Priestia megaterium: one gene and its partner. The protein of the gene in region 2 interacts with the protein of the main gene of each other region in a pairwise test. Links are inferred from orthologs where the notes say so. Each region holds a gene or a part of one and is shown on either strand. Other genes may lie near its edges.

The links.
Region 1: the proteins of eno (region 2) and rpe interact in binary tests that used the Escherichia coli proteins (3 or more experiments, as listed by UniProt). The link is inferred for Priestia megaterium from one-to-one orthologs.

What each region holds. Positions count from the first base shown.
Region 1 is NZ_CP023317.1:4,002,422-4,007,705, reverse strand. Bases 2,452-5,179 are described here. They hold rpe (ribulose-phosphate 3-epimerase), read left to right. Parts: upstream 2,452-3,351; coding sequence 3,352-4,008; downstream 4,009-5,179. Other genes in these bases: rpmB (50S ribosomal protein L28), read right to left, coding at 4,990-5,178; spoVM (stage V sporulation protein SpoVM), read left to right, coding at 4,852-4,932; CEQ83_RS20475 (thiamine diphosphokinase), read left to right, coding at 4,125-4,772; rsgA (ribosome small subunit-dependent GTPase A), read left to right, coding at 2,468-3,349; pknB (Stk1 family PASTA domain-containing Ser/Thr kinase), read left to right, coding at 2,452-2,454. In the rest of the region: CEQ83_RS20495 (Stp1/IreP family PP2C-type Ser/Thr phosphatase), read left to right, coding at 1-403; more of pknB, read left to right, coding at 409-2,451. UniProt on the Escherichia coli protein: Catalyzes the reversible epimerization of D-ribulose 5-phosphate to D-xylulose 5-phosphate.
Region 2 is NZ_CP023317.1:4,779,849-4,787,258, reverse strand. Bases 4,571-7,410 are described here. They hold eno (phosphopyruvate hydratase), read left to right. Parts: upstream 4,571-5,262; coding sequence 5,263-6,558; downstream 6,559-7,410. Other genes in these bases: CEQ83_RS24555 (alpha/beta hydrolase), read left to right, coding at 7,269-7,410; secG (preprotein translocase subunit SecG), read left to right, coding at 6,767-7,000; gpmI (2,3-bisphosphoglycerate-independent phosphoglycerate mutase), read left to right, coding at 4,571-5,238. Also shown: CEQ83_RS24590 (sugar-binding transcriptional regulator), read left to right, coding at 1-228; gap (type I glyceraldehyde-3-phosphate dehydrogenase), read left to right, coding at 274-1,281; CEQ83_RS24580 (phosphoglycerate kinase), read left to right, coding at 1,591-2,775; tpiA (triose-phosphate isomerase), read left to right, coding at 2,951-3,706; more of gpmI, read left to right, coding at 3,706-4,570. UniProt on the Escherichia coli protein: Catalyzes the reversible conversion of 2-phosphoglycerate (2-PG) into phosphoenolpyruvate (PEP). It is essential for the degradation of carbohydrates via glycolysis.

The DNA of each region.
Region 1 (5,284 bases), 780 kb from region 2 along the record:
GATTGGTAATATAGGAGACAGCAGGTGCTATATTTCCAATGAATATGGATTTCAACAAGTAACAGAAGATCATTCTCTTGTGAATGAACTCGTAAAAAATGGTCAAATCACAAAAGAAGATGCTGAACATCATCCGCGAAAAAATATCTTATTGCGAGCACTAGGTACCGAAGAAAATGTTAGTTTAGATGTAAAAACAATTGAAGTGGAAAAAGAAGATCGATTATTATTATGTTCAGATGGACTGACAAATAAGGTAACGGAACAAAAGCTGAACGAAACGTTATCAACAAGTTCATCACTTCACGAAAAGGGTACGAGCCTGATTCAATTAGCAAATGAGCTTGGTGGAGAAGACAATATTACACTTGCAATTGTGGACTTTACATCTGAAAGTGGGTGAGAGTGTTGCTAATAGGTAGACGGCTAAACGACCGTTATAAGGTATTGCAAGTAATTGGTGGAGGCGGAATGGCAAACGTCTATTTAGGTCGCGACATGATTTTGGATCGTGATGTGGCAATTAAAGTGCTTCGTTTAGACTTTGCAAGTGACGATGCGTTTATAAAGCGTTTCCATCGAGAAGCTCAATCTGCTACGAGTATTGCTCATCCTAATATTGTCAGCATTTATGATGTTGGAGAAGAAGAAGATATTTACTATATCATCATGGAATATGTACCGGGTATGACATTAAAGCAATACATTCTGCAAGAATCACCATTATCTCTTGATAAAGCCATACATATTATGACGCAGATTACATCAGCTATTGCCCATGCTCATCAGTACGGAATTATTCACCGGGATATTAAGCCTCAAAATATTTTAATTGATCATGATGATACCATTAAAGTTACTGACTTCGGCATTGCCGTAGCACTAAGTTCTACAACCATTACGCATACTAATTCTGTTTTGGGCTCTGTTCATTATTTATCTCCTGAACAGGCAAGGGGAGGGCTTGCGAATAAGCGTTCTGATATTTATTCGCTTGGCATCGTCCTATTTGAATTGCTAACGGGTCGAGTCCCTTTTTCTGGGGAATCGGCTGTGTCAATTGCATTAAAACATTTACAGACAGAAACACCTTCTCCAAAAAGGTGGAATCCATCTATCCCTCAAAGCGTGGAGAATGTTGTATTAAAAGCAACAACTAAAGATCCATTTTACCGATACAGTTCCGTCGAAGAACTCGAAGCGGATTTACAGTCTGCTGTTCATCCAAATCGTTATAATGAACAAAGATTTACGGTGCCTGATGATGAAGAAGTGACAAAAGCCATTCCCGTTATTAAGGAGGATTTTGTTGAATCCGAAGAAACGCACGTACCTGTGAGAAAACCACCTCACTTAGAGCGCGAAGAACAAGAAGAAGAAGAAGTAAAGCCGAAGAAAAAAAAGAAGAAAAAGAAAAAAGGCAAAAGCAAGCTGATTGTAACGCTTGTTTTAATTTTTTTGCTGCTGGCAGCTGCTAGCGTAGCCGCCGTTACATTCATTCCGGCTTTATTACTGCCAAAAGACGTAAAGGTTCCTGATTTACATAATCAAGATTATGAATCAGCTGTAACCGATTTAGTTTCTTTAGGCTTTAAAGTGAAGAATCCTAAAGATATATCTGATAATGAGGTGGAAGAAGGCGACGTGGTTAAAACGATGCCAGAAGCGGGAGACGTGATCAAAGAAGGCTCTAACGTCATTATTTATCGAAGTACAGGAAAGAAAAAAGAAGGATTTAACCGGTACATTGGAAGAAGCTTTACGGAAGTAAAAAGTCTGTTAGAAAAGCAGAATTATAAAGATATCCAATCCATCGAAGTTGAAAGCACAGAACCAAAAGGCAATATTACAGATCAGACGCCTAAAGAAACCGAACAAGTCGTGCCGGAAGATACAACGGTTACTCTATGGGTAAGTAAAGGTCCGCCGAAGATTGCATTAAAGGATTTCTCGGGCTGGACGGAAAAAAGCGTAAAAGATTATGCATCAGATGAAGATATTGAAGTGGACGTAAAAACAGCGTATTCCGACACTGTTGAAAAAGGTCTTGTGATGTCTCAAAAGCCTGCAGCGGAGCAGAGTATTGAGCAAGGTGATAAGCTCACCATTACGGTCTCAATGGGCAAAGAGCCAAAAGCTCCTCAAACGGTGTCAGTGGATGTTACCATTCCGTATAAAGAAGAGGCTGACACCGAAGCAAGCACGGAACAAGGCGACGCAACGGAAACAGGCGATGCCACTGAAACAGAAGAGGAAAAGCCAAAGCCGCAAAAAGTACAAATTTATATCGAAGATGCAGATAACGATATGTCGGTTCCTGCTAAAGAACTAACGATTACTGAAACAACAAAAGAATCATTCGATGTTTTAGTTGATGAAAATGAAAAAGCGTCTTATAAAATTGTCCGAGACGGGGAAGTTATTGAAGAAAAAGACGTTGAATATCCAGAGTGATAGGAGTGAGGTTATGCCAGAAGGAAGAATTATTAAATCCCTTAGCGGATTTTATTATGTTCTTCATGACGGACAAGTAACGCAATGTCGAGGACGAGGTGTTTTTCGTAAAAAGAAGGTAACGCCTTTAGTCGGTGACAATGTAGTATTTCAGGCGGAAAATAAGCTTGAAGGATATATACTTGAAATTAAAGAACGTAAAAATGAATTAGTTCGTCCCCCAATTTCAAATGTTGATCAGGCGCTGCTTGTTTTTTCAGCGATTGAACCTGATTTTAGTACAATGCTTCTTAACCGATTTTTAGTGTTAGTGGAGTCTAATCATATTGAACCTATTATTTGTATTTCAAAAGTAGATCTTTTATCACAGCAACAAAAGCAAGAAATCGAGCAATATGCCGAAGAATATCGTAAAATAGGATATGAGGTCATTTTAACGTCGACAGTCACAGAAAAAGGCATGGAACAAATTCAGCCGTTATTTGAAGATCGCGTAACGGTTATTGCTGGACAGTCAGGTGTAGGTAAATCTTCACTGCTAAATACGCTTAAACCAGAGCTTGAGTTAAAGACAAATGATATTTCAATGTCACTTGGAAGAGGAAAGCATACAACACGTCATGTAGAACTGATTTCGTTTGGTGAAGGTTTAGTAGCTGATACGCCAGGCTTTAGCTCACTGGAATTTTTAACGTTAGAAGTAGAAGAGTTGACCGATTGTTTTCCTGAAATGTCGCGTTTGAGTGAACAGTGTAAATTTCGAGGTTGTTTGCATGTGAAAGAACCAAAATGTGCGGTGAAAGAAGCATACGAACAAAAAGAAATTCCGAGTTATCGCTACGAACATTACTTGCAATTTATTGAGGAAATTAAGCAAAGAAAGCCGAGGTATTAAAAATGACAAAAATCGCACCTTCCATTTTATCTGCCAATTTTTCAAAGCTTGCTGAAGAAATTCGTGAAGTTGAAGCAGGTGGAGCAGACTACATCCATATAGACGTTATGGATGGCCATTTTGTTCCTAATATTACAATTGGACCGCTTATCGTTGAGGCTGTACGCCCTGTCACAACACTGCCATTAGATGTGCATTTAATGATTGAAAACCCAGATCAATACGTTCCAATGTTTGCAAAGGCAGGTGCTGATATTTTAACGGTACATGCTGAAGCGTGTACTCATTTGCACCGCACCATTCAATTAATCAAAGAGCACGGTATGAAAGCAGGCGTTGCTTTAAATCCTGCAACGCCAATTGACGTGGTAAAGCATATCTTAGAAGATATCGATCTTATTTTATTAATGACGGTGAACCCAGGCTTTGGAGGACAAAACTTCATTCCAAGTGTACTGCCGAAAATTGAGCAAATCTCTCAGCTTATTGAAATCCGTCACCTTTCTATTGAAGTAGAGGTTGATGGAGGAATTAATGAAGAAACAGCAAGAAAATGTGTAGAAGCAGGAGCAAATGTCTTAGTGGCTGGCTCAGCTATTTATAATCAAGAAGATCGAGCTGGCGCAATCAGCCAAATTCGCACAACTGTTCAAGCGTAAGTAATAAAAGCTGCTGTGTACAACGGGTAGAACTTGTACACAGCAGCTTTTTCTTTTAGGATAAAGAAAACATATTTATTTCGTTCATTTTTTAATAGAAAAGGAGCATATACATAATGAAAATTCATATTCTAGCAGGGGGACCGGATGAACATATGCCACTCCTGCACCAATCAAATGATGTAAAGTGGGTAGGAGTAGACCGGGGCGTATTCCTGCTTCTTCAACAAGACATTTTGCCCGTGAAAGCATTCGGAGATTTTGATTCCATTACAAATGCGCAGCTTAAGCTAGTGAGAGAAGCATTACAAGATGTTGAATTGTATCCTGCGGAAAAAGATGCAACTGATTTGGAACTTGCTTTTGAGTGGGCAATAGAGCAAAAACCGGACAGTATTTGTATCTTTGGAGCAACAGGTGGAAGACTTGACCACATGTTTGGAAGCATTCAGCTCCTGTACAAAGGCTTAAAAAAGAAAGCGAATGTACAAATGATTGACAATCAAAATATCATTCAATTGTTTGAACCAGGCACTTATCATGTTGATCGTTTAAAGGAGTTTCACTATATTTCATTCGTTCCTTTTGCAGGCGGTGTAAAAGAGCTTACGCTAGAAGGTTTCAAATATCCGCTCAATAAGCATGAAGTAGAACTCGGCTCAACTTTATGTATTAGCAATGAACTTATTCAACAAAGAGGTACTTTTTCATTTACAAAAGGCATATTAATGATGGTAAGAAGCAATGATAAACGTTGCTTGTGATGAAGTATGGAAAATGAGAGCAGGACATAGGGCTTTCTTTAAAAGGAGATAAAGTGTGGAGACGGTTAGGAGGGACAGTATGAAATTCTATACAATCAAACTTCCAAAGTTTTTAGGTGGGATCGTAAAGGTCATGCTTAATTCGTTTAAAAAAGATTAACAACGCCGGAATAATAAAAGAAGCACCATAAAATATGGTGCTTTTTCATTATAAAGATTAAACGCGTTGAACTTTACCAGACTTAAGGGCTCTAGCTGAAACGTACACACGTTTTGGTTTACCGTTCACTAAGATACGTACTTTTTGAACGTTAGCACCCCATTTACGCTTAGTAGCGTTCATTGCGTGAGAACGTGCGTTACCTGAACGAGCTTTTCTACCAGTTACTACACATTTGCGTGCCATGATTTTCCCTCCTAACACCAAAAAAACTACTCAATTCTGTTTTGAGAAATACTATATTAATTTATCACAGCCTTAAAGAGAATGCAATAGTTCTGGAGAAAAGCTT
Region 2 (7,410 bases):
GTAGGTGAGGCATTTGGATACTATTTTAATCATCAAGGCGAAGTTGTTCATAAAGTTAAAACAGTTGGCATACAACTCGATGATTTAAAGAACAATAAATGTGTTATCGCTGTTGCAGGAGGTTCATCAAAAGCAAAGGCAATTAAAGCGTTTATGCAACAAGCGCATGATTCGATTCTCATTACAGATGAAGGCGCCGCAAAAGAGTTAGTAAGGGATTTTAATTAATCCCTCATATAAAAAATACTTTTTACATTCAAGGAGGAAATACCCATGGCAGTAAAAATTGGTATTAACGGATTTGGTCGTATCGGCCGTAATGTATTCCGCGCAGCTTTAAAAAATGATAACGTTGAAGTAGTAGCAATCAACGACTTAACAGATGCTAACATGCTTGCTCACCTTTTAAAATATGATTCTGTACACGGAAAATTAGATGCAGAAGTAGTAGTAGATGGTAGCAACTTAGTAGTAAACGGTAAAACAATCGAAATCTCTGCTGAACGCGACCCAGCTCAATTATCTTGGGGCAAACAAGGCGTAGAAGTTGTTGTTGAATCTACTGGATTCTTCACAAAACGCGCTGACGCTGCAAAACACTTAGAAGCAGGAGCTAAAAAAGTAATTATCTCTGCTCCAGCATCTGATGAAGACATCACAATCGTAATGGGTGTTAACGAAGACAAATACGATGCAGCTAACCACAACGTAATTTCAAATGCTTCTTGTACAACTAACTGCTTAGCGCCATTTGCTAAAGTGTTAAACGACAAGTTCGGTCTTAAACGCGGAATGATGACAACAGTTCACTCTTACACAAACGACCAACAAATCTTAGACTTACCACACAAAGATTACCGTCGTGCTCGTGCAGCTGCTGAAAACATCATCCCAACTTCAACTGGTGCTGCTAAAGCTGTATCTCTAGTATTACCTGAATTAAAAGGTAAATTAAACGGTGGAGCTATGCGTGTTCCAACTCCAAACGTTTCTTTAGTAGACTTAGTTGCTGAACTTGATAAAGAAGTAACTGTTGAAGATGTAAACAACGCTCTTAAAGAAGCTGCTGAAGGCGATCTTAAAGGCATCCTTGGTTACAGTGAAGAGCCACTAGTATCTGGTGACTACAATGGTAACATCAACTCTTCTACAATCGATGCATTATCTACAATGGTAATGGAAGGTAACATGGTTAAAGTTATCTCTTGGTACGATAACGAGAGCGGATATTCTAACCGTGTAGTAGACCTTGCTCAATACATCGCTGCTAAAGGACTATAAGAATAACTTAAAATTCGCTTCTATTTGATTCAATAAGACAGAAATCGACTAGACTTTCCTTTTTTATTGGATATCTGAAAATAGAACGACTATAATAAGACTTGCTAAGGAAGAGAGGGGCATACCCCCTCTTCCTTGATTTATGTATTGGCTTCTACATGAAAAAGCGTCATAAACAGCTAACTCGAGTTTCACTTTATATAGAAAGGCGCCAATATATAAAATGAAATGTACGTTGGTTTGTGGATTGATGATTACATAGAAGCCTACTTGCTTAGTACCATAAATACTTAAGGAGGCCTTTTAACGATGAACAAAAAAACGTTGAAAGACATCGATGTAAAAGGAAAGCGAGTATTTTGTCGCGTAGACTTTAACGTACCAATGAAAGACGGAAAAGTAACAGACGAAACTCGTATTCGTGCAGCTGTTCCTACTATTCAATATTTAGTAGAACAAGGTGCAAAAGTAATTTTAGCTAGCCATCTTGGACGTCCAAAAGGCGAAGTTGTTGAAGAATTACGTCTAAATGCTGTTGCAGAACGTTTACAAGCTCTTCTTGGTAAAGACGTTGCAAAAGCTGACGAAGCTTTTGGTGAAGAAGTAAAGAAAACAATCGACGGCATGAGCGAAGGCGATGTTTTAGTACTTGAAAACGTACGTTTTTACCCAGGCGAAGAGAAAAACGATCCTGAATTAGCAAAAGCGTTTGCTGAATTAGCAGATGTATACGTAAACGATGCATTCGGTGCAGCTCACCGTGCGCATGCTTCAACAGAAGGAATTGCTCAACACATTCCAGCAGTAGCAGGTTTCTTAATGGAAAAAGAGCTTGATGTGCTTTCAAAAGCATTATCGAACCCAGAACGTCCATTTACTGCAATCGTTGGTGGAGCAAAAGTTAAAGACAAAATCGGTGTAATTGACCACTTACTTGATAAAGTAGATAACTTAATCATCGGTGGAGGACTTTCTTACACATTTATTAAGGCACTAGGCCATGAAGTAGGTAAATCACTTCTTGAAGAAGACAAGATTGAACTTGCAAAATCTTTCATGGAAAAAGCTAAGAAAAACGGAGTAAACTTCTACATGCCAGTGGACGTGGTAGTAGCAGATGACTTCTCAAATGATGCTAATATTCAAGTTGTATCAATTGAAAACATTCCAAGCGATTGGGAAGGCTTAGACGCAGGACCGAAAACGCGTGAAATCTATGCTGACGTAATCAAAAACTCTAAGTTAGTTATTTGGAATGGACCAATGGGTGTATTTGAATTAGACGCATTTGCTAATGGAACAAAAGCAGTAGCTGAAGCTTTAGCAGAAGCAACTGACACATATTCAGTAATCGGCGGAGGAGACTCTGCAGCAGCTGTTGAAAAATTCAACCTAGCTGATAAAATGAGCCATATTTCTACAGGTGGCGGTGCGTCACTAGAGTTTATGGAAGGTAAAGAACTTCCAGGCGTAGTTGCACTAAACGATAAGTAAGTTTATGTTTCAGTAAGACGGAGGACCGACCTGACGACTGATAATATAAATAATTATCAAGCAGCGAAGAAGGATGACCAAGAGATAAAAGGGACCGAATCACTTTTAACAGCACCCTCTTGGACATCTAACGCGTGAAGTGAAAACCCACAATAAACAAAGGACGGTGTTACACATGCGTAAACCAATTATTGCAGGAAACTGGAAAATGAACAAAGTACTTTCTGAAGCAACTAGCTTTGTTGAAGAAGTAAAAGGAGCAGTACCATCTCCTGAAAGCGTAGATTCAGTAGTATGTGCACCTGCACTATTTTTAGATCGTTTAGTAGAAGCGACTAAAGGCACAGACTTAAAAATTGGTGCACAAAACATGCACTTCGAAGAAAACGGTGCGTTCACTGGAGAAGTGAGCCCTGTTGCATTAGCAGACCTAGGTGTGAACTACGTAATTTTAGGACACTCTGAACGTCGTGAAATGTTTGCTGAAACGGACGAAACAGTAAACCAAAAAACAATTGCTGCATTCAAACACGGTTTAACACCAATCGTTTGCTGCGGTGAAACAAACGAAGAGTATGAACAAGACCAAACAAAAACAGTTGTAGCTAATCAAGTACAAAAAGCATTAGCTGGTCTAACTGATGAGCAAGTAAAACAAACGGTTATCGCATATGAGCCAATCTGGGCAATCGGTACAGGTAAATCTTCAACTGCTGAAGGTGCAAACGAAGTTTGTGCATACATCCGTAGCGTTGTTGCAGAACAATTCTCTCAAGATGTTGCAGATGCTGTACGTATTCAATACGGCGGTAGCGTAAAACCTGCTAATATTAAAGAATATATGTCTCAATCAGACATTGACGGAGCTTTAGTAGGTGGAGCAAGCTTAGAAGCAGATTCTTTCTTACAGCTTTTGGAGGCTGGTAAGTAATGAGTAAAAAGCCAGTAGCATTAATCATCTTAGATGGTTTTGCATTACGCGATGAAGATAAAGGTAATGCGGTAACACATGCAAAAAAACCAAACTTCGACCGTTTCTGGAACGAGTATCCTCATGCTACACTTCAGGCGTCTGGAGAAGCTGTAGGCTTACCGGAAGGCCAAATGGGTAACTCTGAAGTAGGTCACTTAAACATCGGTGCAGGCCGAGTTGTGTACCAAAGCTTAACTCGTGTAAACGTAGCAATTCGTGAAGGCGAGTTTGAACAAAACGAAACGCTTGTAGCAGCTGTAAAGCACGCAAAAGAAAAGGGTACAAACCTTCATCTTTTCGGACTTTTATCTGATGGCGGTGTACACAGTCATATCGAACATCTTTATGCATTATTGCGTCTAGCTAAGAGTGAAGGCTTAGAAAAAGTCTACATTCATGGCTTCTTAGATGGTCGTGACGTAGCACCTCAATCTGCTGAAACGTATTTAAAAGAACTTAATGAAAAAATTGAAGAGTACGGCGTTGGTGAAATTGCAACACTTTCAGGACGTTACTACTCAATGGACCGCGACAAACGCTGGGAGCGCGTAGAGAAATCATACCGCGCAATGGTGTACGGTGAAGGTCCATCATATACAAGCGCTGAAGAGTGCGTAAAAGATTCATATGAAAATGGAATCTATGACGAATTCGTTTTACCTTCTGTTATTACAAAGGAAGACGGATCGCCAGTTGCGACAATTCAAGACGAAGATGCAGTCATTTTCTACAACTTCCGTCCCGATCGCGCAATTCAAATTTCAAATACGTTCGCAAACGAAGATTTCCGCTCATTTGATCGCGGTGAGAAACATCCGAAAAACTTACATTTTGTATGTCTAACTCACTTCAGCGAAACAGTTGACGGATATGTAGCCTTTAAGCCAATTAACTTAGATAATACGCTTGGTGAAGTATTATCTCAAAATAACTTAAAGCAGCTTCGTATTGCTGAAACGGAAAAATATCCTCACGTAACGTTCTTTATGAGCGGTGGACGTGAAGCAGAGTTTCCTGGTGAAACACGTATCTTAATCGATTCACCAAAAGTAGCAACATATGACTTGAAACCTGAGATGAGTGCTTATGAAGTGACGGACGCGTTGCTTGCAGAAATCGAGGGCGACAAGCAGGACGCTATTTTATTAAACTTTGCAAACCCTGATATGGTAGGTCATTCAGGTATGTTAGAACCAACGGTAAAAGCGATTGAAACAGTAGATGAGTGCTTAGGCAAAATTGTAGATGCAATTTTAGCTAAAGGCGGTACAGCAATTATCACAGCAGACCATGGTAATGCTGATGAAGTGATTACACTTGAAGGTAATCCAATGACGGCTCATACAACGAATCCTGTTCCGGTAATTGTAACAAAACAAGGCTTAGAGCTTCGTGAAGACGGTATTCTAGGGGATCTAGCTCCTACAATGCTTACTCTTCTAGATGTAGCACAGCCAAAAGAAATGACAGGTAAAACATTAATTAAATAATTAATTATAAAGGAGAGTTTTAAAATGCCAACAATTCTTGACATTTATGCACGCGAAGTATTAGATTCTCGCGGTAACCCAACAGTTGAAGTAGAAGTATATACTGAATCAGGCGCTTTCGGACGCGCAATCGTACCAAGTGGTGCTTCTACTGGTGAACACGAAGCAGTAGAATTACGCGATGGTGACAAATCTCGCTACCTAGGTAAAGGTGTATTAAAAGCAGTAGAAAACGTAAACGAAATTATCGCTCCTGAATTAGTAGGTATGGACGCAACTGATCAAATCGGTATCGACCGCCTTATGATTGAGCTAGATGGTACGGAAAACAAAGGTAAATTAGGTGCTAACGCTATCCTTGGTGTATCTATGGCAGTAGCTCACGCAGCAGCTGATTTCGTAGGTCTTCCATTATATCGTTACCTTGGTGGATTCAACGCGAAGCAATTACCAACTCCAATGATGAACATCATCAACGGTGGTTCTCATGCTGATAACAACGTTGACTTCCAAGAGTTCATGATTTTACCTGTAGGAGCTCCTACATTCAAAGAAGCAATCCGTATGGGTGCTGAAGTATTCCACGCGTTAAAATCTGTTTTATCTGCAAAAGGCTTAAACACAGCTGTAGGTGACGAAGGTGGATTCGCTCCAAACCTTGGTTCTAACCGTGAAGCATTAGAAGTAATTGTTGAAGCAATCGAAAAAGCTGGCTACAAAGCTGGTCAAGACATCCAATTAGGTATGGACGTTGCTTCTTCTGAATTCTTCAACAAAGAAACTGGTAAATATGACTTAGCAGGCGAAGGTCGTACAGGCGTAACTTCTGCTGAAATGGTAGATTTCTACGAGCAGTTAGTTAACGAATTCCCAATCGTTTCAATCGAAGACGGTTTAGACGAAAATGACTGGGATGGTCACAAGCTATTAACTGAGCGCATTGGCGGCAAAGTACAGCTTGTTGGTGACGATTTATTCGTAACAAACACGAAAAAACTTTCTCAAGGTATCGAACAAGGCGTAGGTAACTCTATCCTTATCAAAGTTAACCAAATCGGTACATTAACTGAAACGTTCGAAGCTATTGAAATGGCTAAACGTGCTGGTTACACAGCAGTAGTTTCTCACCGTTCTGGTGAAACTGAAGATGCAACAATCGCTGATATCGCTGTTGCAACAAATGCTGGTCAAATCAAAACTGGTTCTATGAGCCGTACAGACCGTATTGCGAAATACAACCAATTACTACGCATCGAAGACGAGCTAGGTGTTCTAGCTGTATACGATGGCGCTAAATCTTTCTACAACTTAAAAAAATAAGTTGAAATCATAAAAAACGGATGACGATTGTCATCCGTTTTTTTATGTTAAAATCCGGCGTATTTCGCTGTCATTACTTGTATGAGAGGGTTTTTTATGATAAATTAACCTTAGCGTAGTGCGCGTACTTTATCCCCGGTAATGCCAATCAGAAGGGATGAAGAAACCCCGCTGATTGACTATTACTTGGTGTAGGAGGTGTGTCTTAGTGCATACATTGCTGATTACTTTGCTAGTGATTGTTTCAATTGCATTGATTGTTGTGGTCGTTTTACAATCAAGCAAAACTACTGGATTATCTGGAGCTATTTCCGGTGGAGCTGAAACGTTATTTGGAAAACAAAAAGCACGTGGAATTGACTTAGTTTTACACCGTTTGACAGTAGTGTTATCTATCTTATTCTTTGCGTTAACACTTGCTGTATCTTATTTCAAACTTTAATATGTTACTGGATAGACTGCCACCTAATGCATACGTACTTGGTGTATACCAACTTATGTATTAGGTGGCTTTTTTAATGGGCGTGTTGAATACTTTAATTTCATTTTTAAGTAATGATATAATATAGCTTTAGAAAAAAGTACTAAATATAGTATAAAAGCGTAAAAGTTGACGGACACATCTCTTGTTATGTGATGACCGTCACATAAATACATGTTTTTTTCTATTATGACTGCAGATATTATAACTAAAAGGAGTTAAATGATATATGAAAATTGCACAACCAAAGCCATTTACATTTGAAGGCGGCGAAAAGGCTGTTTTATTACTTCACGGTTTTACCGGAAATTCTGCTGATGTTCGTATGTTAGGTCGTTTTTTAGAGAAAAAAGGATACACATGCCACGCAC